Regions from separate parts of the Lysobacter sp. K5869 genome, predicted to be linked through region 2. Evidence: predicted binding sites of a transcription regulator. Region 2 holds the regulator's gene; the other holds the start of a gene.
The links. The regulator sigma-54, encoded in region 2, starts transcription at its own class of promoters, with help from an activator protein. The targets are predictions, from matches to a motif close to TGGCACGNGCNTTGC.
Positions count from the first base shown of each region.

Region 1 (3,880 bases), 2.7 Mb from region 2:
CATCGCCGGCGAATCCGGCGTGGGCAAGGAACTGGTCGCCCGCACCATCCACTCCGAGGGCGGCCGCGCCGACGGGCCGTTCGTGCCGGTCAACTGCGGCGCGATCCCGGCCGAGCTGATGGAGAGCGAGTTCTTCGGCCATAAGAAAGGCAGCTTCACCGGCGCCCACGCCGACAAGCCCGGCCTGTTCCAGGCCGCCGACGGCGGCACCTTGTTCCTCGACGAAGTGGCCGAGCTGCCGCTGGCGATGCAGGTCAAGCTGCTGCGCGCGATCCAGGAGAAGTCGATCCGCCCGGTCGGCGCCCAGGCCGAAGTCACGGTCGACGTGCGCATCCTCTCGGCCACGCACAAGGATCTGGCCGCGCTGGTCGCCGAAGGCCGCTTCCGCCAGGACTTGTACTACCGCATCAACGTCATCGAACTGCGCGTGCCGCCGCTGCGCGAACGCCTGGACGACCTGCCCGGCCTCGCCGCCAAGATCCTGCACCGCCTCGCCGGCACTCAGGGCCGGGTCGTGCCGCGCCTGGGCGACGACGCCCTGGACGCGCTGCGCGCCTACACCTTCCCCGGCAACGTGCGCGAACTCGAGAACATCCTCGAACGCGCGCTGGCCCTGGCCGAAGGCGAGACCCTGAGCGCCAGCGACCTGCGCCTGCCGCGTCTGGCCACCCAGACCGCCCCGGCCGGCGTCGCGCCCGCGGCGGCAGCCCCGGGCCAACCGCCGGCCCCACCCGGCGCCGTCGACCCGCGCACGATCAGCCCGCGCGACACCGCCACCAGCGCCCTGCCTTCGTATATCGAAGAGATCGAACGCGCCGCGATCCAGCAGGCGCTGCAGGAAAACCGCTACAACAAGACCCGCACCGCGGCGGCGCTGGGGATTACGTTCCGGGCGTTGCGGTACAAGCTCAAGAAGCTCGGGATCGATTGAGGCGGCGGCCGGCCGCGCGATGCGCGCGGCGCTGGCGGTCTTATTAGTACGAAGAAACGCCGGTCCGCGAGGGCCGGCGTTTTTGTTTGCCGTGGCGGTGGACTTGGCGCTGGGGCAAGCGTGCCGACATCGCCGGCCCCGGTCCGCAGTAACGAGTCGTTGCCGGCGTTGCGCCCCGGCGGTCGATACCGTCCGCGGATCGACTCGACGCTCTCACTGCCTGATCGACAGCGGTGGGCAGACGCCGCACGGTCGTACCCGCTTCGAGCGCTCGCGCTTACGGATATCCGTTTCGACCACATCGCGGATCGCCGGCAACCACTGCGCGAGGAGGAGGATCGAGATCGTCGCAGCGCGAATCGCGCTACCCAGCCGACAGAGAATCCGTGTCTTGAATACGGATTTGTAACCGCACATTTAGTGCCATGAATTCATTCTAGTGCACGTCGACGTTCTCGCAGAAGTCGCGGCAACTCCTTGCACCGGCAACAGACGCATCGAATGCGCATCCACAGCAGCACTCTTTGCTCACTTACTCCATGCCCCTTCGAATTGGCACGAGGCCTGCGTAGCCCGTGTTGGACCAGCGCTTCGCATGGCCGCCGAATTCCCGCGGTCATTGCGCTGCCGGCACCCGCAACCTCCGACACCACTTAGGGGAAACACCATGAACAAGCAGCAAGGCTTCACCCTGATCGAACTGATGATCGTCATCGCGATTCTCGGCATCCTGATCGCCATCGCGTTGCCGGCGTATCAGGACTACACCGTCCGCACCAAGAACGCCGAGTGCTTGAACATCGCGGCGGCCGCCAAGCTGGCCGTGTCCGAAACGGCTCAGGACCGTGGCTCGCTGGCCGCCATCACCACCCAGTCCGTCACCGGCTATCAGTTCGCGCCCAGCAAGTACTGCAAGAATGTCGCGATCATCAAGGATGGCGTCATCACCACCGAGGCTCAGAAGACCGGCGCTACCACGGAGGCCAAGTTCAAGCTCGAGCCGACCTTCAGCGCAGGCCGCATCGATTGGAAGTGCACCGACACCGGCGGCGCCAAGAAGTCGCAGCTGCCGGCCGAGTGCAGGGGCTAATTCTCGGCGACTCGCTCAAGTCGTTCTCTATCGATCGGTGCCGATGCCCCAGGTATCGGCGCCGGAAACACAAAGCGCCGGCTCGCGAGAGCCGGCGCTTTGTGTTTCCGGCGAAAGAGTCGATCGAGCAATGGAAACCTGGGACTCGATACGGCACGAGAACAAAGATTCACCGCAAACCTGTTCGAGCCGCCACGACGCGGCTGAGCGGCACCGATAGCGACATGAGGAACGCAGCGACACGCAACGCACGCAGTTCGCCGTTCTCTCGCAAGACCGCATGACGTGCCGCACTGGGCACGCAGGACGCATCCGGCCTCTCATTATTCGATAGAGCGGTCCGCCCGGCAGTGGCGGCATCGCCCCGATACGGCATTCAAGGGCCTGCAACGCCTTCACGACCGGATCGGACCAGGCCGCTCGGTGAACACCGACGCCGCCGCCCCCCTATTTCCAGGCCAAGCGTTTGCGTCCACACCGACGCACAACGGCCCTTCCCAGGCCAGCTCTCGCAGGCGCCACTCTCCCACCCCATTCAGCCGCCAATTCCCGACAAGCGCCTTCGCGAGGCTCGTCGCAAAAGCTGCCCCCGGAGAATTTTCGGTGAACATCACATTTTCGAGGGGGCATCTTCCAATCTGACGTTTTTGGTCACCAGAACCTCCCCCGGACTGACCCAAAACGTCACCTCACTCACCCTTACCCAGCCTCGATGCGTGACTGCCCTAGCAGTTTCCTGGCCAGTGCCATATGCGCCACTACTTGGCACGGGTTGTGCGTAGTCCTTACGTGCACGGACAGCTCGCCAGGCACCTTCGATGGATCGAAAGCCGACGCTCGCTGGCACGTGAAGCAACCAACACTCCTAGGGGATACACCATGAAGAAGCAGCAAGGCTTTACCCTGATCGAACTGATGATCGTCATCGCGATCCTCGGCATCCTGATCGCCATCGCTCTGCCGGCCTACCAGGACTACACCGTCCGCACCAAGAACGCCGAGTGCCTGAACGTCGCCGCCGCCGCCAAGCTGGCCGTGTCCGAAACCGCTCAGGACCGTGGCTCGCTCGCCGCCATCACCTCCCAGTCGATCACCGGCTATGAGTTCAAGGCCAGCGACTACTGCAAGGACGTCAAGATCGCCGCCAACGGCGTGATCCAGACCGAAGCCCAGGCCACTGGCGCCGACAAGATGGCGAAGTTCGATCTGACCCCGGCTTTCAGCGCCGGTCGCATCGACTGGACCTGCAAGGAAACCAACGGTTCCAAGAAGTCGCAGCTGCCGGCCGAGTGCCGCGGCTAATACGCTGCCCGACAGCGTGAGCTACACCAGAAACCCCGGTTCGCCGGGGTTTCTGCTAAAGGGCGGCGGAGAAGCCCCACCACGCCTTTTTTTGCAGTAACGGATCACCCCCCTGACGATCCGACCGTTCCAAGGTTCATCGCACTGGCGCTTCCGGGGGTATCCCTATGAAACATCAATCAGGCTTCACCCTGATCGAACTGATGATCGTGATCGCGATCCTCGGCTTGCTGATAGCCATCGCGCTGCCGGCCTATCAGGACTACTCGATCCGAACCAAAAACGCGGAGTGCCTGTATGCCGCCGCCGGCGCCAAGATCGCGGTCAGCGAATCGGCGCAGGACATCGGCCAACTGGCCCTCATCACGCCCAGCAGCACCGGATACAAATTCGTTGCGAGCAAGTACTGCGCCTCCATCGATGTTGGCGACAAGGGCGTGCTGACGCTGACCACCCGCAACACGGGCGGAAAAGCCGCGAAGATCGAACTCACTCCCGGCGAAGGAAGCGGCCGAGTGGAGTGGGAGTGCAAGGAGCTCAACGGCGTGCCGAAGTCG
Region 1 is NZ_CP072597.1:2,258,852-2,262,731, reverse strand. Features, by position in the region: gene J5226_RS09760 (sigma-54 dependent transcriptional regulator) at 1-931, shown strand, start outside; gene J5226_RS09755 (prepilin-type N-terminal cleavage/methylation domain-containing protein) at 1,599-2,021, shown strand; gene J5226_RS09750 (prepilin-type N-terminal cleavage/methylation domain-containing protein) at 2,901-3,323, shown strand; gene J5226_RS09745 (pilin) at 3,491-3,880, shown strand, end outside.
Region 1: the regulator sigma-54 is predicted to act here: its motif matches at 1,485-1,499, upstream of J5226_RS09755 (prepilin-type N-terminal cleavage/methylation domain-containing protein).

Region 2 (19,042 bases):
GGCGGCGATCAAGGCCAGCGTCAGCGGGGCGAGCGTGCGGATCATGGCGGTCATGTCGCGGCTCCGAATGGGGACAGGCAGCGGAGCGCGGGATGCGCGTGGCGCGCGGCTCCGGTGCGGTTCCGAAGCTACGGGGGCGCGTGCAAGGGTTGCGGTACAAAAATGGGAAAATTTCGTAATGCGCCGCGGTTTTTCGCATGAAGCGGCGATGTGGGTTCACGTGCGGGCGTGGTGCGCGCAGGTTGCGCGCGTGTCGCGCGGGAGGCGGCGGCGAGGCGTCGCTTGCGTCGTAAGCGTGGTTGCGCGGTCGCGACTTGCGTCGCTCCTACAGGGAGCGGGCGCAAGTGCGACGAGGTGAAGCGTGCGGTGGCGCGGCGTTCGCGGAAACCGCGCGGTCAGTCGAGTTCGCGATGATGCACCGCGACTTCGTTCCAGCCGCGCAGGCGCGCGTGTTCGGCCATGCGTTCGGCCAGATAGACCGAGCGATGGCGTCCGCCGGTGCAGCCGAAGGCGATGGTGGCGTAGCTGCGGGTGCTGTCGCCTTGCAGGCGCGGCAGCCATGTATCGAGGAACTGGCCGACCTGTTCGACGTAGAGCTGCACGTCGGCCTGGGTTTCCAGGTAATCGCGCACGCCGGCGTCGCGGCCGGAGAGCGGGCGCAGCGCCGGGTTCCAGTGCGGGTTGGGCAGGGCGCGCGCGTCGAACACGAAGTCGGCGTCGGCCGGCACGCCGCGGCGGTAGGCGAAGGATTCGAACAGCAGCGACATGCCCGCTTCCACGCCCAGGCCGAACTCGGTGATGACGTGGCGGCGCAGCTGATGGATGTTGAATTCGCTGGTGTCGACGATGGCGTCGGCGATTTGCCGCAGCGGCTTGAGCACCTGCCGTTCCAGCGAGATCGCGTCGGCCAGGGCGAGGCCGAACTGGCTCAGCGGATGGCGCCGGCGGGTGTCGGCGTAGCGCTTGAGCAGCACCGAGTCGCTGGACTCGAAGAACACCAGCCGCGGATCGGCGCCGAGCGCGCCGACCGCCGACAGCCACTCGGGGATGTTGGCCAGATCGCTGTGGCGGTTGCGCACGTCGATGCCGACCGCGAGCTTGGTCGGCATGCCGTCTTCGGCCTTGATCACGTTCTGCACGAACTGCGGCAGCAACTCGGCCGGCAGGTTGTCGACGCAGTAGAACCCCAGGTCCTCGAAGGTGTTCAGCGCCACCGACTTGCCCGAACCGGACATGCCGCTGACGATCACCAGAGTGAAGCCGGTGGTTTCGGCCGCGTTGCCGGGCGTCGCGCCGGCCTGATGGGACTCCACGCCGCTCACGATTCTCCGCGCTCCAGAAAGTTGCTGTGCCGGGCGATGAACGCCGCGGCGGGGTCGAGGCCTTTCATGCGCAGGCTGTGCAAGCGCGTGGCGGCTTCGGTGAGCACCGCGAGGTTGCGGCCGGGCATGACCGGCAGGGTGATCATCGGCACGTCCAGGTCGAGCACGCGGCGCAGGCTGGTGTCGCCGGTCAGGCGCTCGATGCCGGTGGCCTTGGGCTCGCTCATCGGCTTGGTCAGATGCACGATCAAGCGCAGGTACTTGTTGTTCTTGACCGCGGTGTCGCCGAACATCTGGCGGATGTTGAGCACGCCCAGGCCGCGCACTTCGAGCAGGTCCTGGAGCATTTCCGGGCAGGTGCCGTCGAGCACGTCCGGCGCGATCTGGGTGAATTCGGGCGCGTCGTCGGCGACCAAGCGATGCCCGCGCGTCACCAACTCCAGCGCCAGCTCGCTCTTGCCCGAGCCCGATTCGCCGGTGATCAGCACGCCGATGGAGTAGATCTCCATGAACACGCCGTGCAGGGTGATCTGCGGCGCCAGCGCGCGCGCCAGGTGGTATTGCAGGTGATTGAGCAGTTCGTGCCCGCGCCGCGGCGACACCCACAGCGGCGTGTCGCTTTCCTCCGCGGCGATGCGCAGGTCCTCGGGGCAGGGCTGGTCCTTGCTGATGACCAGCGCCAGCGGGCGGAACTGGATGATCTTCTCGATGGTTTCCCAGCGCAGCCGCGAATCCAGGCCGTCGAGCCAGGTCAGCTCCTCGGTGCCGAGGATCTGCACTTTGTTGGGATAGATCGCGTTGAGATAGCCCGCCAGCGACGGCCGCCGCGCGACGGTATTGACCGCCTCGACCAGACGCCCCTCGCCGCGTTGGCCCGCCAACCAGCGCAGCGCCAGCTTGTCGCGCTGCTGCTCGAAGAGTTCGCCTGCGCGGATGCTTTTGCTCATGGGGATGAGAGTTTACGGGGTTTGGGGGCGGGCGCGGGTCGCAGCGGGAATTGAGGAGCGGGAATGAGGAGCGGGGTTGGGGAACTGGGGCTCTGCGCGGCTGCAAGGACGCCGGGTGCTGGGAATGGAAAGCGCAAACGACAAGCGGGATCAGGAAAACAGGACTTGCCGCAGCTTTCAGACAAGCCGCGCTCCCCAGTTCCCTAATCCCGCTCCTTGTTCCCGCTGTTCTGTTCCCGCTCCTGCCCTCACGCCGCATTACAGCGACAGCGCTCCAGCAACCGCTGACTCAACTCCGCCGCATCCGTCGCGCTGCGCAGGCAATCGCGGAAGTCGGGGTCGGCGAAGCGCTCGGCCAGTTCGGCCAGCAACTGCAGGTGCTGCTGCACGTGGTGTTCCGGCACGGCCATGGCCAGGACCAGATCGACCGGTTCGCCGTCGGCGGCGCCGAAATCGACCGGCCGGGCCAGACGCAGGAACGCCCCGCAGCCGGTTTCCAGCAGCGGCGAGCGTCCGTGGGGAATGGCCACGCCGTGGCCGATGGCGGTGCTGGCGAGGCGTTCGCGTTCGCGCAGGCCGGCGTCGAGCGCGGCGGCGGTGCGCGGGTCGCCGCCGGAGAGCAGGCGGGCGGCGGTTTCGAGCACCGCGTTGCGATCGCCGGGGTTTCCGAGGATCGCAACGCGCTCCGCGCTCAACAGGTCGTAAAGCGGCATGACGGCTGGGGTGTGGCTTGCGTTGCTTGGCTGGCGCGGAGTTTACGCCATGAACTCAGGTGAGTTCCCCATTGCGGGCCAGGCTCTCGCCGCGGTGGTGGTCGACCAGCTTGCTCTTGTGCTTCATCAGCAGGCGGTCGAGCTTGTCGGCGAGCAGGTCGATGGCGGCGTACATGTCCACCGCCGCCGCATCGCAATGCAGGGTGCGGCCGGCGAGATTGAGGGTGGCTTCGGCTCGATGGTCGGGCTTGTCGAGGCTGAGCTGGGTGCGGACGTCGAAAGGTTGGTCGAAGTGGCGTTGCAGTCGGGCCAGCTTGGATTCCACGTAGTCGCGCAGGGCTACGGTGACTTCGATCTGCTGGCCGTGGGTTTCGATACGCATCGGGGACCTCCTTCACGTCGCGGATGAATGCAGAACTTGCATGGCTCTCTGAGCCATTCGAGAGGTTCCGCCCGGCCTTACCGGACCGAAACGGAACCGGGTGACGCCCTGGCCGTAACCAGGGAGTCCAGCATCGCACGCTGGGCCGCCGGCGCAAGGGGCCGGCTTCGTGCTTTGGTCGTAGGCGCGCGCGAAGGCCTTGATCGGCCAAGGGTTTTTCGACTGTGTAAAGTTTTTGCAATGGCGATGGGCGCAATCGGCATAAGCCGCGGCGCGGTCGCGCACGGGGCTGAGAGGCTCGGTTCAGACAGCGCCGCCGGGGGGGCGCTCAGGCCATGCGCACGCGGTCCTGCGAGGACGGGATGCTCATCGCCTCGCGGTACTTGGCGACGGTGCGCCGCGCCACCGGCACGCCGGTGGCCTTGAGGGTCTCGGCCAGGCGCGCGTCGGACAGCGGCTTGCGCGGGTTCTCGGCCTCGATCAGGCGCCGGATCATGGCCTGGATCGCGGTGCTGGAGGCCTCGCCGCCGGCGCCGGTCTCGATGCCGGAGGCGAAGAACGCCCGCAGCGGCACGGTGCCGCGCGGGGTGCGCGCGTACTTGCGCGCGATCGCGCGCGAGACGGTGGATTCGTGCAGGCCGACTTCGTTGGCGACCTCGCGCAGGGTCAGCGGGCGCAGCGCGCTGTCGCCGAATTCCAGGAACGCGGCCTGTTGCTTGAGCAGGCAACGCGCCACTTTCAGCAAGGTGTCGCCGCGCGCTTCCAGGCTCTTGAGCAGCCAGCGCGCTTCTTGCAGATGCCCGCGCAGATAGCTCGCGTCGGAGGCGCTGGCGTGGCGGATCATGCCTTCGTAGCCGCGGTGGATGCTGATGCGCGGGCGCATCGCCTCCGACAGCGCGACCCGCCACAGCCCTTGCTGGCGCCAGATCACCACATCCGGGGTGACGTAGGTATCGGTGGAGATCGCGCCCATCTGCGCGCCGGGGCGCGGGTCGAGCGAGCGCAGCAACTGCACCGCGACGTCGACCTCGGCCGGATCGAGCTTGAGTTCGGCGGCCAGCCCGGGCACGCCGACGCGCGGCAGGCGTTCGAGCGGGCCGGCGACGATCTGCAGCGCGAGCTGCTTGCCCGGGGTGTCGTTGGACAGCGTGCCCAGCTGCAGGCTCAGGCATTCGCTGAGCGAACGCGCGCCGGTGCCGACCGGGTCGAAGCGCTGCACCTGATGCAGCACGGTCATGACTTCGTCTTCGCCGACGCTGAGCTCCGGCGCCAGCGAATCGGCGATGGCCTGCAGCGGTTCGCGCAGGTAGCCGTCGTCGTCGATGGCTTCGATGATGGCCACGCCGATGCTGCGGTCGCGCGGCGACAGCGGGCTCAGGTGCAACTGCCACAGCAGGTGGTCGAGCAGGGTCTCGGCGTCGGCGACCTGTTCGGCCGCGGGCGAATCGTCGTCGTGGTCGGACGGGCCGACCCGCTCGTACCAGGTCTCGCCGTCGTCCATCGTCCACTCCGGCTCGGGCGTGGCGTCGGACGGATGCGCGCTCTCGCCGTTGCCGTCCTCGGACGAGGAGGACGAGGTGACGGTGGAGGCGTGGATGGGCTCGCCGGAGTCGCCCGGCTCGGGCGGCGCCGGCTCGGTCCAGTCCAGCAGCGGATTGCTTTCCACCGCGCTCGCCAGTTCGGCTTCCAGCTCGACCGCCGAGAGTTGCAGCAGGCGGATCGCCTGCCGCAATTGCGGCGTCATCACCAGCTGTTGTCCGAGAGAGGCTTGGAGGCGGGGCTTCATGATCGAGGAGGGACGCGACCGGTTGGGCGGCCGCCCGCCGAAGGGCGGGGGGCCGGAGTCGCGCATCGCGGGCGTCGCCTCACGCCCGGAGCCGCTCGAGACGTACAGCCGGCTCGAGGTTACAGACGGAAGGAGTCGCCCAGATACACGCGACGGACATCGGGATTGGCCAGCAGCGCGTCCGGAGCCCCCTGCGCGAGCACGCCGCCGTCGTTCAGGATATACGCACGATCGCAAATGCCCAAGGTTTCGCGCACGTTGTGGTCGGTGATGAGGACCCCGATCCCGCGATTCTTGAGGTGGCGCACGATTCGCTGGATCTCGCCGACCGAGATCGGGTCGACGCCGGCGAAGGGTTCGTCGAGCAGCATCAGCCGCGGCCGGGCTGCGAGGGCGCGGGCGATTTCCACGCGCCGGCGTTCGCCGCCGGACAGGCTGGCGCCGAGCTGATCGGCGACGTGGCCGATCTGCAGCTCGTCCATCAGGCTGGCTTGCTCGCGCTCGATGCCGGCGCGGTCGAGATCCTCGCGCAGCTCCAGCACCAGACGCAGGTTGTCGGCGACGCTGAGCTTGCGGAACACGGACGGTTCCTGCGGCAGATAGCCCACGCCGTACTTGGCGCGCGCGTACATCGGCTCGCTGGTGATGTCCTTGCCGTCGAGCACGATCTGCCCGGCGTCGGCGGGGACCAGGCCGACGATCATGTAGAAGCAGGTGGTCTTGCCGGCGCCGTTGGGGCCGAGCAGGCCGACCACTTCGCCGGCGTCGAGGGTGAGGCCGAAATCGCGCACCACCTCGCGCTGGCGGTACGCCTTGCGCAGGCCTTGGGCGACCAGCATCAGCCGCCTCCCTTCTTGGCGGGCTTGGCCGGCGCGGGCTTGGGCGCGGCCGGCTTCGGCGCGGGCGCGGCGGACGCGTCCTTGTTCTTGGGCTGCAGCTGCATCGACACGCGGCCGCCGGTGCCGCCGCTTTCGATCTGGCCCGACTTCATGTTGTAGACGATGCGCTCGCTCTTGATCGTGTCGCCGGCCTTGTCGACGAAGGCGTTGCCGGTGAGCACGACGGTGTCCTTGTTCACGTCGTAGTCGATCTTGTTGGCGCGGCCGTTGAACGGCGAGCCGTCGTCGAGCTCTTGCTTGATCGTGGCCTGATTGCCGGTCAGCTGGACGGTGCTGAGCTCCCCGCCGGCGCGGCGGATGTCGGCCTTGGCGGCGTTGATGAGCAGCGTGCCCTGCACGGCCTTGACGTTGCCGGTGAGGATGCACGGGCCGTCGTCGGCGGTCGAGCAGCTGCTGGAATCGGCGTCGACGTTCATCGGCTGATTGCGGTCGGACGAGCGCGCGTGCGCGGCCATGGCCGGCGCCAGCAGCGCGGCGAGCAGGCACAGGGCCGGCAGATTAGCGGGCTTTCGCTTCATAGCGCGCCTTGACGTTGGATTTGAGGGTGAGGTTCTTGGTCTCGAGATCGGCGTCCAGACCCAGACCGCTCAGTATAGTGCCGGGCTGGACCATGTTGACCGCGACCGCCGAGGTGGCCTTGTTGGTGTCCGGGAACACGTTCAGTTCCTCGGTGGCGATGTTGATCGGCTTGCCGTCGGCGTTGGTGCTGTCGGCCTTGACCTGTCCGCGCAGGCGCACTTCGTCGCCTTCGGCGTTGACCCAGCCGCGCTGCGAGCGCACTTCCCACGGGCCGCCGTTGCTGCCCGGCTTGGCCGGGATCTGGAACAGCGGCGTGGCCACGTCCATGGTCTTGTCGGCCGGGTTGCGGGTCAGCTTCGGCGCCTTGAGGGTGAAGGATTCGCGGCCGTCCTTGTCGAGCACGACCACGTTGAAATCGGTCAGCACGTAATCCGGGCGCGACTCCGACGCGGTCGTCGTCGGCTTGTCGCGCTGCGACCACCATGCCCAGCCGGTGAGCGCGGCGGCGGCGAGCAAAATCACCGTGGAGAGGAAGCGCCAGTTCATCCCAAGGCTCCGGCCAGGACCGCGTCGGCGTGGCCTTGCGCGCCCAGCAGCAGATCGCACAGCTCGCGCGCCGCGCCTTCGCCGCCGCGCGCGTGGGTGCGCCAGTGCACGCGCTCGCGCACCCACGGGTGCGCGTTGGCCGGCGCGACCGCGAGACCGACGTGCGGAAGGATGCGCAGGTCGGCGAGGTCGTCGCCCATGAAGGCGACTTGCTCGAGCGTCAGCGACAGGCTTTCGGCGATCTGCTTCACGCACACCAGCTTGTCTTTGACGTCGCCGTGCGAACTCGCGCCGAGCTCGGCGGCGCGATGCGCGGCGATCGCGCCGCCGCGCGCGGTGACGAAATGCACCGCGATGCCGTGCTTGCGCAACAGCGCCAAGCCCTGGCCGTCCTGGACGTGGAAGCTCTTGAACTCGCGTCCGCTCTCGTCGTACGTCAGCCGCCCGTCGGTGAGCGTGCCGTCGACATCGAAGCAGGCCAGCCGGATGCGCGCGGCGCGCTCGCGGATGTCGGCGGGGTAGTCGTTTAGGTGGCTGTAGGGCACGGGAGAAGGGGAATGAAGGGAATGAAGGGAATTAGGGGAATGGTCGGTGCGTAGCGGGAGGATGGGACGAAGCGAAGCGCGAACCTGCGGAGGCTGCGGAACGGCCGCGCGCATCGCGCTCGCCATTCCCCTTGTTCCCAGTTCCCTTCATTCCCCGCTTCGCTCTTAAACCACCCGCGCTCGCAACAAGTCGTGAATATTGAGCGCTCCGACCACGCGGCGTTCAGTATCCACGACCAGCACGCCGCTGATCTTGTGGGTTTCCATGAGCTGCGCGGCTTCGACCGCGAGCGCGTCGGCGCCGATGGTCTTGGGCGAACGGGTCATGACTTCCTCGATCCGGGTCGAACGCAGGTCCACGCCCGGATCGTCGAGGGTGCGGCGCAAGTCGCCGTCGGTGTACAGGCCGATCAGGCGGTCGTCGCCGTCGACCACCGCGGTCATGCCCAGGCGCTTGCGGCTCATCTCCACCAGCGCTTCGCTGACGCTGGCGTCGGCGCCGATGCGCGGCACCTCGTCGCCGGCGTGCATGATGTCGGTGATGTGCAGCAGCAGGCGGCGACCGAGCGCGCCGGCCGGGTGCGAACGGGCGAAGTCGTCGGCGGTGAAGCCGCGCGCTTCCAGCAAGGCCACCGCCAATGCATCGCCCATCGCCAGCGAGGCGGTGGTGCTGGAGGTCGGCGCCAGATCCAGCGGGCAGGCTTCGGCCGGCACGCTGACGTCGAGATGGATGTCGGATTCGCGCGCCAGGGTCGATTGCGGCCGCCCGGTCATCGCGATCACCGCGTTGCCTTGGCGCTTGAGCACCGGCAGCAGCATCAGCACTTCGTCGCTTTCGCCGGAGTAGGACAGGGCCAGGACCACGTCGGCGTCGGTGATCATGCCCAGGTCGCCGTGGCCGGCTTCGCCCGGATGGACGTAGAAGGCCGGGGTGCCGGTCGAAGCCAGGGTCGCGGCGATCTTGCGCGCGATGTGGCCGGACTTGCCCATGCCGGTGCAGACCACGCGCCCGCTGGCGGCGAGGATGCGCTGGCAGGCGCGGGTGAAATCGCCGTCGATGCGCTCGCCGACCGCGGCCAGCGCCTGCCCCTCGATCGCGAACACCCGCCGTCCGCTCTCGGCCAGGCCGGCCTCGGACCCGGCGGGGATCGTGGCGTTCGGGGCGCGGGCGGGGACGGACTGGGTCATGAGGCGAGGGCGATCCTGGGGGCGGATTGGAAGCCGGCGCGGCCGTGGGCGGCCTTTGCGGGCGGCCGTGGAAACGCTCGTTGCGGCGGCCGGCATTCCGGCAGCCGGGGCTTTCGGCTAGGCTAGCCGCCAATTCTAAGCGGTTCGTCCGCCCCGCGCCGTCCCTGCCGGCACATCCGCCGTTGCCGGGCCTTTCCTATTCAGCCCGCACGGCCCGACGCCGTGCCCGGCCCGGTCCAGCGCCGGAGCGGGCAGGACGCCGCCGACATCCCCTTCCCATCGCCAGCCGGCCGGGCGCCGGCCGCTCCAGCCCAGAGGTTTCCGCCGTGAACGCCGACATCATCCGCTCCCTGATCGAACAAGGCCTGCCCGGCGCGCAAGCGCAGGTGCGCGGCGACGACGGCGTGCACTTCGAGGCCACCGTGGTCGCCGAGGCCTTCCGCGGCAAGCTGCCGCTGGCCCGCCACCGCCTGGTCTACGCGACCCTGGGCGAGCGCATGGGCGGCGAAATCCACGCCCTGGCGCTGAAGACCCTGACCCCGGAAGAAGCCGCCAAGGCTTGATCCGGCGGGCGACTTCACCGTCGCCTCACCCATCCGGGCGCGCCTGCTTCTACCATGGGCGCCCCGCGATCCGCTTAGGCGGTCGCGTCGCGGCGGCGACGCCGCTCACGCTATCTTCTGTCCGGCGGCGGCCCGCGCGAGCGCGGCGGCGCCGGTCTTTGCGATCCCTCTCTTTCGACTTCAGCGAACCCGTCAATGCAAAAAATCGTGGTGGAAGGCGGCCAGCCGCTCAACGGCGAGGTCCAGATCTCCGGCGCCAAGAACGCCGTCCTGCCGATCCTGTGCGCGACCTTGCTCGCCGATGGACCGGTGACCATCCGCAACGTGCCGCGCCTGCACGACGTGCTGACCACGGCCAAGCTGCTGGGCGAACTCGGCGCCGGCGTGGTCAGCGAAGGCTCGCAGATCACCGTCGACCCGACCACGGTCAACAGCCACGTCGCGCCGTACGAACTGGTCAAGACCATGCGCGCCTCGGTGCTGGTGCTGGGCCCGCTGCTGGCCAAGTACGGCGAGGCCGAAGTCTCGCTGCCCGGCGGCTGCGCGATCGGTTCGCGTCCGGTCGACCAGCACATCAAGGGTCTGCAGGCGCTCGGCGCGGAGATCGTGGTCGAGAACGGCTACATCAAGGCGCAGCGCCGCGGCCGCCTCAAGGGCGCGCGCTTCGTGTTCGACGTGGTGACCGTCACCGGCACCGAGAACGTGCTCATGGCGGCGGTGCTGGCCGAAGGCACCAGCGTGCTGGAGAACGCGGCGATGGAGCCGGAGGTGGTCGATCTGGCCGATTGCCTCAACGCCCTGGGCGCGCGCATCGAGAACGCCGGCAGCGGCCGCATCGTCGTGCACGGCGTCGAAAAACTGCACGGCGGCAGCCACGACGTGCTGCCCGACCGCATCGAAACCGGCACTTTCCTGGTCGCCGCGGCGATGACCGGCGGCCGCGTCGTCGTCACCGGCAGCCGCGCCGACACGCTGGATTCGGTGCTCGACAAGCTGCGCGACGCGGGCGCGCAGATCGAGGTCGACGGCGACCGCATCACCTTGGACATGGGCGGCCGCCGCGCGCGCGCGGTGGATCTGGTGACCGCGCCGTACCCGGCGTTCCCCACCGACATGCAGGCGCAGTTCATGGCGCTCAACTGCACCGCCGAGGGCGCCGGCGTCATCAACGAGACGATCTTCGAAAACCGCTTCATGCACGTCAACGAACTGCTGCGCCTGGGCGCGGACATCCGCGTCGACGGCCACACCGCGGTGGTGCGCGGGGTGAGCAAGCTCAGCGGCGCGCCGGTGATGGCGACCGACCTGCGCGCTTCGGCCTCGCTGATCCTGGCCGGTCTGGTGGCGCAGGGCGAGACCACAATCGACCGCATCTACCACCTCGACCGCGGCTACGAGAACATCGAGAAGAAGCTGTCGGGGCTGGGGGCGAAGATCCGTCGGATCGATTGAGCGCCTGACGACGCGACGTTGCAGGACGATCGAGAAGAGCCCCGCATCCGCGGGGCTTTTCGTTTTCCCTCTCCCGCTTGCGGGAGAGGGGCAGGGTGAGGGCGCTTTTGCTTGCGGACCTTGCCGTTCGAGCCATAAAGCATTCGCGCCTGCGGCACTCATTTCCCTCACCCCCCAGCCCTTCCCGCAAGCGGGAGAGGGAGCAAGAGCGCAGCGCGGGATGCGTCAGCGGCGAGCGGAAACGAAAAGCCCCGCATTCGCGGGGCTTTTCGTTCCCTTCCCGGCTTGCGGGAAAGGGTTGGGGCGAGGGCGCTGCGTATCGCGGCGAAAGGCTCAGCGCACCGCCTGCACCCGCAGGTCGATCGCGTCGCTGCCGTTGTCGCGCTGCAGGATGCGCACCGGCACCGGCACGTCGGCGACGACCCAGGCGATGGTTTCCTTGTCGCCGTTCTTGCTCGACACCTTGGTCGCCTGCTGCGACTTGCCGCCCACGCTGATCGTTTCCTTGCCGACCACGCTGTAGCTCAGTTCCTTGACCCGGCCGCCGTCTACCATGCGGTAGCTCATCGGCTTGCCGGCGGTGGCGTCGCGCACGATCGCCAGATTGACCAGCAGCGCGTCGAGGTCGCCGTTCTGCAGCTTGATCGGGCCGGCGCGGTCGCCCTTGACGTCGCCGCTCCAGGTGGCCACGCCGCGGCTCCAGTCGTAGCTGGCGGTGACGCTCTTCTTCTTGGTCAGCACCTTGCTCGAGTCGTTGCCGCTGAGCGGGCGCAGCTTGCCGCCGGCTTCGTCGAAGGTGGTGGACTGGCGGACCTCGGCCAGCGGGCTGGTGATCGACAGTTCGTACTTCCAGCGGTTGCCGTCGGCCTGGGAGACGGTCATGCGGCCCGCGCCCTGCATGCCCATGTAGCTGGCCGAATAGTCGGCGCTGAAGGGCTTCACCGCGAGCGCCGGCGCGCTGAACGCGGCCAGGGCGCCGGCCAAGGCGGCCATGCGGAAAACGTTCGGAAGCTTAGCGGTCATCATTGTTCGTTGACTCCTTTGTATTCGACCAGACGAAGATCGTACGTGTCCTGGCCGTCTTCGCGCTGCAAGATGCGGACCGGGGTGGGGACGCCGTCCACAACCCAGATCGAGGTTTCCTCGTTGCCGCTCTGCACGCGGTTGACGCGCATCGCGTTGAAGCTCATGTCGTCGATCTTGACGCCTTCGAGCTCCTGCTGCACCACATATTGGTGCGGGCGGGCGCGGCCGGAATCGACGAATCGGTAACTCAGCGTTTTGCCGGGCTGGGCGTCGCGGACCACGGCGAGGTTGATCAGCAGCCCGCTCATGTCGCCGTCCTGCAGCGGGATCGGCTTGCGCCGGTGTTCCTTGACGTCGCCGCTCCACTGCGCGCTGTGCTGGGCCCAGTCGTACTCGCCGTTGATGATGCGCTTGGAAAACAGCACCTTGCGCACCATGGTCTGGCTCAGCGGGCGGTAGGCGTCGCCGACCAGATCGAACACCGTGGTCTGCTGCGCGGCGGCGCCGGCCAGGCTCAGCATGCCGTGCTCGGCGCGCATGTCCAGGTCGATGCGCCAGTGGCCGGCCTCGGGCTTGACCTGCATGGTGGCGTCGCCGAGGGCCTTGCCGCCGTTGAACACCTGGTAGTTGGCCACGAACGGTTCCAGCGCCAGCGCGCTGGTGGGCGCGGCCGCGCCGGTCAGCGCGGCCAGCAGCAGGGGCAGGAAGGGCTTCATGACGACGCGGGCGGATCCTGGTGCGCGAAGCGCGGAGGGAAGGGGGCGGTGCGGTCGTTGTGCGCGCGGCCCGAAGCGCCGCGCCGGGCGCGGTGTCAGACCGCCGCGCCGCTGTCCGGTTCGGTCAGACGGCCGGCGAAATCTAAACGCAGCGGCGTAAATAGCGGATGACCGTCGACCTGCACGGTTGCGCCGTGTTCAGCCAGCCGACCCGAGACCGCCAAACGCATCACTGCCAGCAGCAGCGGGTGTTCCACACCGAGTACGCGTTCGGCCAGCAGTTCGGGCGTATCGCCGGTGTTCACCGGCACCACGGCCTGCGCGATCACCGCGCCGGCGTCGAGTTCGGGGATGACGAAATGCACGCTCGCGCCGTGCTCGCGGTCGCCGGCTTCGATCGCCCGCGCGTGGGTGTGCAGGCCGCGGTACTTGGGCAGCAGCGAGGGGTGAATGTTGATCGTGCGGCCGCGGAAGCGCTCGACGAAGGCGGCGCCGAGGATGCGCAGATAGCCGGCGCACAGGATCCAGTCCGGGCGCACGGCGGCGACGGCCTGCGCGAGGTCGGCGTCGAAGGCGTCGCGGGTGGGGTAGGTCTTGGCCGCGGCCGACCAGCGCCGGTCCGGCGCGACCCGCTGCAGCGCGGCCGCGGCGGGCTTGTCGGAGAACACCCCGACCACCTCGCCGTCCAGCGTGCCGGCGGCGATCGCGTCGAGCACGGCCTGCAGGTTGCTGCCGCGGCCCGATGCGAGGACGGCGATGCGGGGAAGCGGCTGGGGCATTGCGGGCGGCGGGTTGGGAGCGGTGCGGCATTTTAGGCGATCCGGGGGATCGCGGTGGGGCGATGGGGAAAGGCGACGTCAAAATGGGTTCCGGCTTGCGCCGGAATGACGGTGAGGGGGAGGACGCAGGTCCTCGGCAATGACGGTGAGGAGGAGGCAGGTCCTCGGCATCGGCGGATCGCGTCGCCCCACCCCTCCGTCATTCCGGCGCAAGCCGGAACCCATTTTGATTTTCGCCGCCCTCCAAGCCGCGGCGCCGTTGCCTGCAACGACGCCGCCGCGCTCGCTCAGAACTGCGCGTCCACCGACAAGAACCACTGCCGCGGCGCGCCGGTCAGCAGGGTCTGGAACGTGCCCTGCGGGTCGTAATCGCGGAAGCCGTTGCTGCCGAGCGTGGCGATGTAGGTCTTGTCGAGCAGGTTGTAGACGTTGAGCCCGACCCGCAGCGACTTGATCTGGCCGAGATCGCGCTTCTGCCAGCTCACCCCCGCGTCCCACAGCCAGAACGCGTCGGTGCCGGCGTCGTTGCTGTAGGTGTAGTAGCGCTTGCCGGTGTACTTGCCGCCCAACCGCAGTTCGACCTCGCCGATGCCGTAGCTCAGTTCGGTCGCGAACAACTGCTTCGGCGTGTCGACCATCTGCTTGCCGCGCACCTCCACCAACTTGCCGCCGGTGACGTAATTCGAGCGGTACTGCGAATCGTTGTACGCATAGCTGGTCAGCCAGCGCAGGTGTTCGTTCGGCGTCCACACGAACGCGACTTCGCCGCCGAGCGTGCGCGCCTTGCCGACGTTGGCGAACTGGTTCGGGCAACTGACCACGCCGGGGCAGGGCACGATCACCAACTGGCGGTCGTCGAAGTTCACGCCGTACAGCGTGGTGGAAAGTTGGTAATGCTCGTCGCCGTAGCGCCAGCCCAGTTCCAGGGTCTTGGACTGCTCGGGCTTGGCGGTGGCGCGGCTGAGGTCGAACGAGGCCTGGGTCAGCGACCACGCGCCGTTGACGCCGGGGCGGAACGCGGCCTGATTCTCGGCGTAGTTGGCGAACACGTCGCTGCGCTCGTTCAACTGCCACGACGCGCCGAGCTGCGGCAGGAAGCCGTCGCGCGCGCTCAGGCGCCCGCCGGCGCGGCCGGCGACGACGACCGTGCCGTCGGTGACCACGTCCTGGCCCTTGAAACCGGCGTTGACGGTCAGGCGTTCGTCGAAGAAGCGCATCGTGTCCTGCAGATACCACTGGCGGGTGCGGGTGTCGAAGCGCTGGCGGAACAGGCGCTGGGCGAACTCGCTGCGGTCGAAGAAGCGCTGATCATCGATGGGGCCGGCGATGTTGACGAAGCTGCGGCCGGCGCCGTGCACGCTGTCCTCCAGCCACACGCCGCCTTCCAGCGTGTGGTTGCCGACGGCGTAGCTCAGCCGCGCGTTGAAGCCGCTGCGTTCGATGTCGTAGCTGGTGATGCGCAGCGCCATCGGAATCGTCGGCGAACTGATGTAGGGCGTGAACCAGTGGCCCTGGCCTTCGTTGCGGTGGTAATAGCCGGTGGCGTTGAGGCGCAGCGCGTCGCTGAGGTCGAATTCGCCCGACAGCGCGGCCAGATCGTCGTTGCGCAGGCCGCGCGCGAGGTAGTACGCGTCGTCCTTGGTCTTGACGCAGCCGCTGAAGCGGCCGTTGGCGGCGTCGAGCGCGCGCTGCCAGTCCGGCGCGTAGTTGTCCCAGTCGTAGCCGCAGCGGCGGATCAGGTCGAGCGAGAGGTCCGGGTCGTCGGTTTCGTTGCGGCGCGAGTTCGACAGCCACAGCGCGACGCGGCCCTTGTCCCACTGGTACACGGCCTTGCCGTTGAACTGCTGCTGTTCCTGCACGCCCGCGCCTTTCCAGCGGTCGGCCTCGTTGCGCATGCCCGAGACGTAGGCGCTGAAGCCGCCGAGGTCGCCGGTGTCCACGCGCACGAAGCTGCGCAGGGTGGCGTTGTCGCCGAACGCGAATCCTGCGCGCGCGCCGAACTCGGCGGCCGGGTCGGAGGAATGCAGCAGCAACGCGCCGCCGAGGTTGCTGGTGGAGGGAATGCGCAGCGCGCCGGCGCCTTGCGCCAGTTCGAGTTCGGCCACGTTCTCCGGCAGGATCGCGCGGTTCGGCGAGAGGCCGTTGTTGTTGGCGTAGCTGTTGTCGCCGAGCGGGATGTCGTCGAGCGCGTAGCCGAGCTGGTTCTGAGCGAAGCCGCGGATGGCGATGCGGTTCGACCATTCGTAGCTGCCCCACGGGTCGGAGCTGACGAAATGCACGCCGGGCAGCTTCTCCAGCACCTTGACCGGGTTGGTGCCCGGCGCGACCGATTGCAGTTCGACCTGACCGACGTGCTGGACCTGGCGGGTGTCGCGATGGCCGATCACCGAGATGGTGTCGAGCGTGGCGGCGTCGCCGTGCTCGAGCGGCGCGCCGGCGGCCGCGGCGTCGGCGACGGGCGCGGCGGCGTGGCCGGCCAGGGGCAGCAGCGCGGCGAACAGGGCCGAAGCCAGAGGAGTGCGGGTGAGGACGTTCATGGGATCTCGTGGAATGCGCGCCGCGGCGGCGATGGGGCGGCATTACAGCGAGGCGATATGAAGGCCCGCGCGCGCGGTGCGGACTGCCGGGGCGACCTGTCTAGTGGATCGGCGGGCGGCGCCGATTCAGGTGGTGTCGAGCCGGGCGGTATCGATCCCAGTGGTGCCGTCGCGGCTCAATACCGGCGCTCGCCCGCCACCCACGCCGCGTCGAGCAGCGGCAAGCCGCGCACCACGCGCACGCGCAGCAGGTCGGCGCGCTGGCCGGCGGCGAGTTCGCCGCGGTCCTCGAAGCCGGCCGCGCGCGCCGGCGTGCGGGTCACCATCGCCACCGCGCGCGGCAGCCCGATGCTGTCCCACTCGCCGAGCTGGAACGCGGCCAGCAGCAGGCTCGCCGGCACGTAATCCGACGACAGCGCGTCGAGCGCGCCGGCGCGGGCGAGATCGATCGCGGCGACGTTGCCGCTGTGCGAGCCGCCGCGGACCAGATTCGGCGCGCCGGCCAGCACGCTCAGCCCGGCCGCGCGCGCGGCGCGCGCGGTGGCGAGGTTGACCGGGAATTCGGCGATGCGCGCGCCGGCTTCGACCGCTTCGGCGACGTGGGCCAGATCGGAATCGTCGTGGCTGGCCAGCGGCAGCCCGCGTTCGCGCGCCAGCGCCAGCACGACGCGGCGGTGCGCGGCGGCGTGGCGGTGCTGCAGGTCTTGCAGGCGGCGCACCTGGGCCTGGAACGCGCCGTCGTCGCGGACGTTGCCGTGGCGCGCGGCGTAGGCGCGGTAACGCTCCAGATCGTGGAACTGGCGCTGCCCGGGCGTGTGGTCCATCAGCGACAGCAAGCGCAGCTGCGGCGTGTCCAGCAGCGGTTGCAGGCGCTGCGGCAGATCCGGGCAGGGCAGCTCGCAGCGCAGGTGCACGCCGTGTTCGATGCGCAGCGCGCCGTCCTCGCGCGCCTGCGCCAGCGCGGCCAGCACGCCGCGCGGCTCGACCGCTTCCTCGGCTTCTTCTTCGCCGACCGAGATCGCGTTGAGCGCGGTGGTGATGCCGGACGCGAGCAACTGCGCATCGTGCGCGCGCACCGCCGCGGCCGCGGGCCAGTGCGCGCCGGGGCGCGGCAGCAGGTGTTTTTCCAGGTTGTCGGTGTGCAGCTCGACCAGTCCCGGCAGCAGGTAATCGCCGCCGCAATCCAGCGCCGACGGCGAACGCAGGCGGCCTTCGCCGAACTCCAGCACGCGCCCGCCGGCGACGCGCAGGTGGCCGTGGACGACGCGGTCGGGCAGGACCAGTCGGGCGTTATCGAGCAGTAATTCGGCAACGGTCATTGCGGTTCCGGTCGAGGCCTGGGCGGTTGTCACCGTCATGCAACGCCGGCGGGTTCTCATGACGACGGACGCGCGATGCGACCTGTCTAGTGAACCAAGCGCAGATGGAGGTTGTATGACATCCCCCGCTACCGCGGTCGCCGCCGCCGATCCGGCCCAGCGCGACGCCGCGATGCCGCTGTGGCAGCAGATCGAAACCGCGCTGCTCAAGGACATCCGCGCCGGCGCGCTCAGCGAAGGCGACAAGCTGCCGTCCGCGTTCGATCTGGCCAAGCGCTTCGGCGTCAACCGCCATACCGTGCGCCGCGCGATCGAGGCGTTGGAGGAGCGCGGCTTCCTGCGCACCGAAACCGGGCGCGGCAGCTTCGTGCAGGAGCATCCGTACCACTACCCGATCGGCCGGCGCACCCGCTTCGGCAAGGCGATGCACGATCTCAACGTGGAAAGCCGCTATCGCCTGATCGAAACCGGCACCCAGTCGCCGCCGCGCGCGGTGGCGCGCTCGCTCGGGTTGCTCGCGGGCGAACGCGTGCACCGCGTGGTGTATTCCAGCGAAGTCGAAGGCCGCACCGTCGACCACAGCGAGGCGTGGTTTCCGGCCGCGCGTTTTCCCGGCCTGGACAAAGTGTTCGCCGAACAATTGTCGGTGACCCGTACCCTGGCCGAGTTCGGCGTGCGCGATTACCTGCGCAAGCACACCGCGGTGATGGCGCGCCTGCCCAGCGCCGAGGTCGCGCGCGTGCTCGGCCAATCCACGCGCCGGCCGGTGCTGTGCGTGCATTCGCTCAACGTCGATCCGCAGGGCGCGCCGGTGCAGTTCGGGGTGACGTCGTTCGCCGGCGATTGGGTGCAGTTGATGGTGAGCAACGAAGGCTGAGCGCGGCGGCGCGGAACGCGCGCGCCGTCGGTTTCAGCGCGATGCGACGGAGCGATGTGCTTCGTATGTGCATCGAATCCACGCGTTTTCATCGCACGATGACCGAATCGTGACCGATGCCGTCCAACCCCGCGCCGCTGCGCGGATCGGGTCACATCCGGCGATGCAATCGGCCTCTAGCCTGCGCGCTCCCATCCGCAGCAGGAACGCCGTATGCCGTCGCATCGCCCGATCGTTCGCACTGTTACCCGCACCGTCCTTCGTCCGCTCAGCGCCGCGCTCGCGCTGGCCTTGGCGGTCTGTGCGCCCGCCGCCGCCAAGACGCCGAAGGTGTTGTTCATCGGCACCGACGGTTTCCGCGGCGACGTTTACGGCGCGGTCGCCACGCCGAACCTCGACGCGCTGGTCGCCGACGGCTATCTCGGCCGCGAAGGCCTCACCGCCGACACCGCGATCAGCGGCACCGGCTGGTCCTCGCTGTTCACCGGCGTGGAACGCGACAAGCACGGCGTCTACGACAACAGCTTCAGCGGCAAGAATTACGTCGACTGGCCCGACGTGCTGACCCGGATCGAACGCGCCGCGCCGGACAAGAACACCGCGGTCGCGGTGGCGTGGTCGCCGTTGGCCACGCAGCTGCCGTGGACCGGCGTGGATACCGTCTTCAACGCCGGCAGCGACGCCAAGGTGCTGGCCAAGGCGCTGGAACTGCTGGCGCAGCCGGCCGGCCCGGACGCGCTGCTGCTGGACTTCAACGAACCCGACGGCGCCGGCCACGCCGGCACCTATTTCAATCGCGACGCCGACGGCTACACCGCGGCGATCCGCGGCGTCGATGCCTCGATCGGCAAGCTGATGGCGGCGGTGCGCGCGCGGCCGAGCTACGCCGACGAGGATTGGCTGATCGTCGTCGGCACCGACCATGG
Region 2 is NZ_CP072597.1:5,523,387-5,542,428, reverse strand. Features, by position in the region: gene J5226_RS23540 (hypothetical protein) at 1-54, opposite strand, end outside; gene rapZ (RNase adapter RapZ) at 396-1,250, opposite strand; gene hprK (HPr(Ser) kinase/phosphatase) at 1,319-2,269, opposite strand; gene J5226_RS23525 (PTS sugar transporter subunit IIA) at 2,518-2,982, opposite strand; gene raiA (ribosome-associated translation inhibitor RaiA) at 3,038-3,364, opposite strand; gene J5226_RS23515 (RNA polymerase factor sigma-54) at 3,693-5,150, opposite strand; gene lptB (LPS export ABC transporter ATP-binding protein) at 5,270-5,989, opposite strand; gene lptA (lipopolysaccharide transport periplasmic protein LptA) at 5,989-6,567, opposite strand; gene lptC (LPS export ABC transporter periplasmic protein LptC) at 6,548-7,114, opposite strand; gene J5226_RS23495 (HAD hydrolase family protein) at 7,111-7,659, opposite strand; gene J5226_RS23490 (KpsF/GutQ family sugar-phosphate isomerase) at 7,825-8,847, opposite strand; gene J5226_RS23485 (BolA/IbaG family iron-sulfur metabolism protein) at 9,174-9,410, shown strand; gene murA (UDP-N-acetylglucosamine 1-carboxyvinyltransferase) at 9,606-10,862, shown strand; gene J5226_RS23475 (DUF3108 domain-containing protein) at 11,196-11,885, opposite strand; gene J5226_RS23470 (DUF3108 domain-containing protein) at 11,885-12,604, opposite strand; gene purN (phosphoribosylglycinamide formyltransferase) at 12,700-13,383, opposite strand; gene J5226_RS23460 (TonB-dependent receptor) at 13,671-15,920, opposite strand; gene J5226_RS23455 (alpha-D-ribose 1-methylphosphonate 5-triphosphate diphosphatase) at 16,097-17,239, opposite strand; gene phnF (phosphonate metabolism transcriptional regulator PhnF) at 17,355-18,116, shown strand; gene J5226_RS23445 (hemopexin repeat-containing protein) at 18,330-19,042, shown strand, end outside.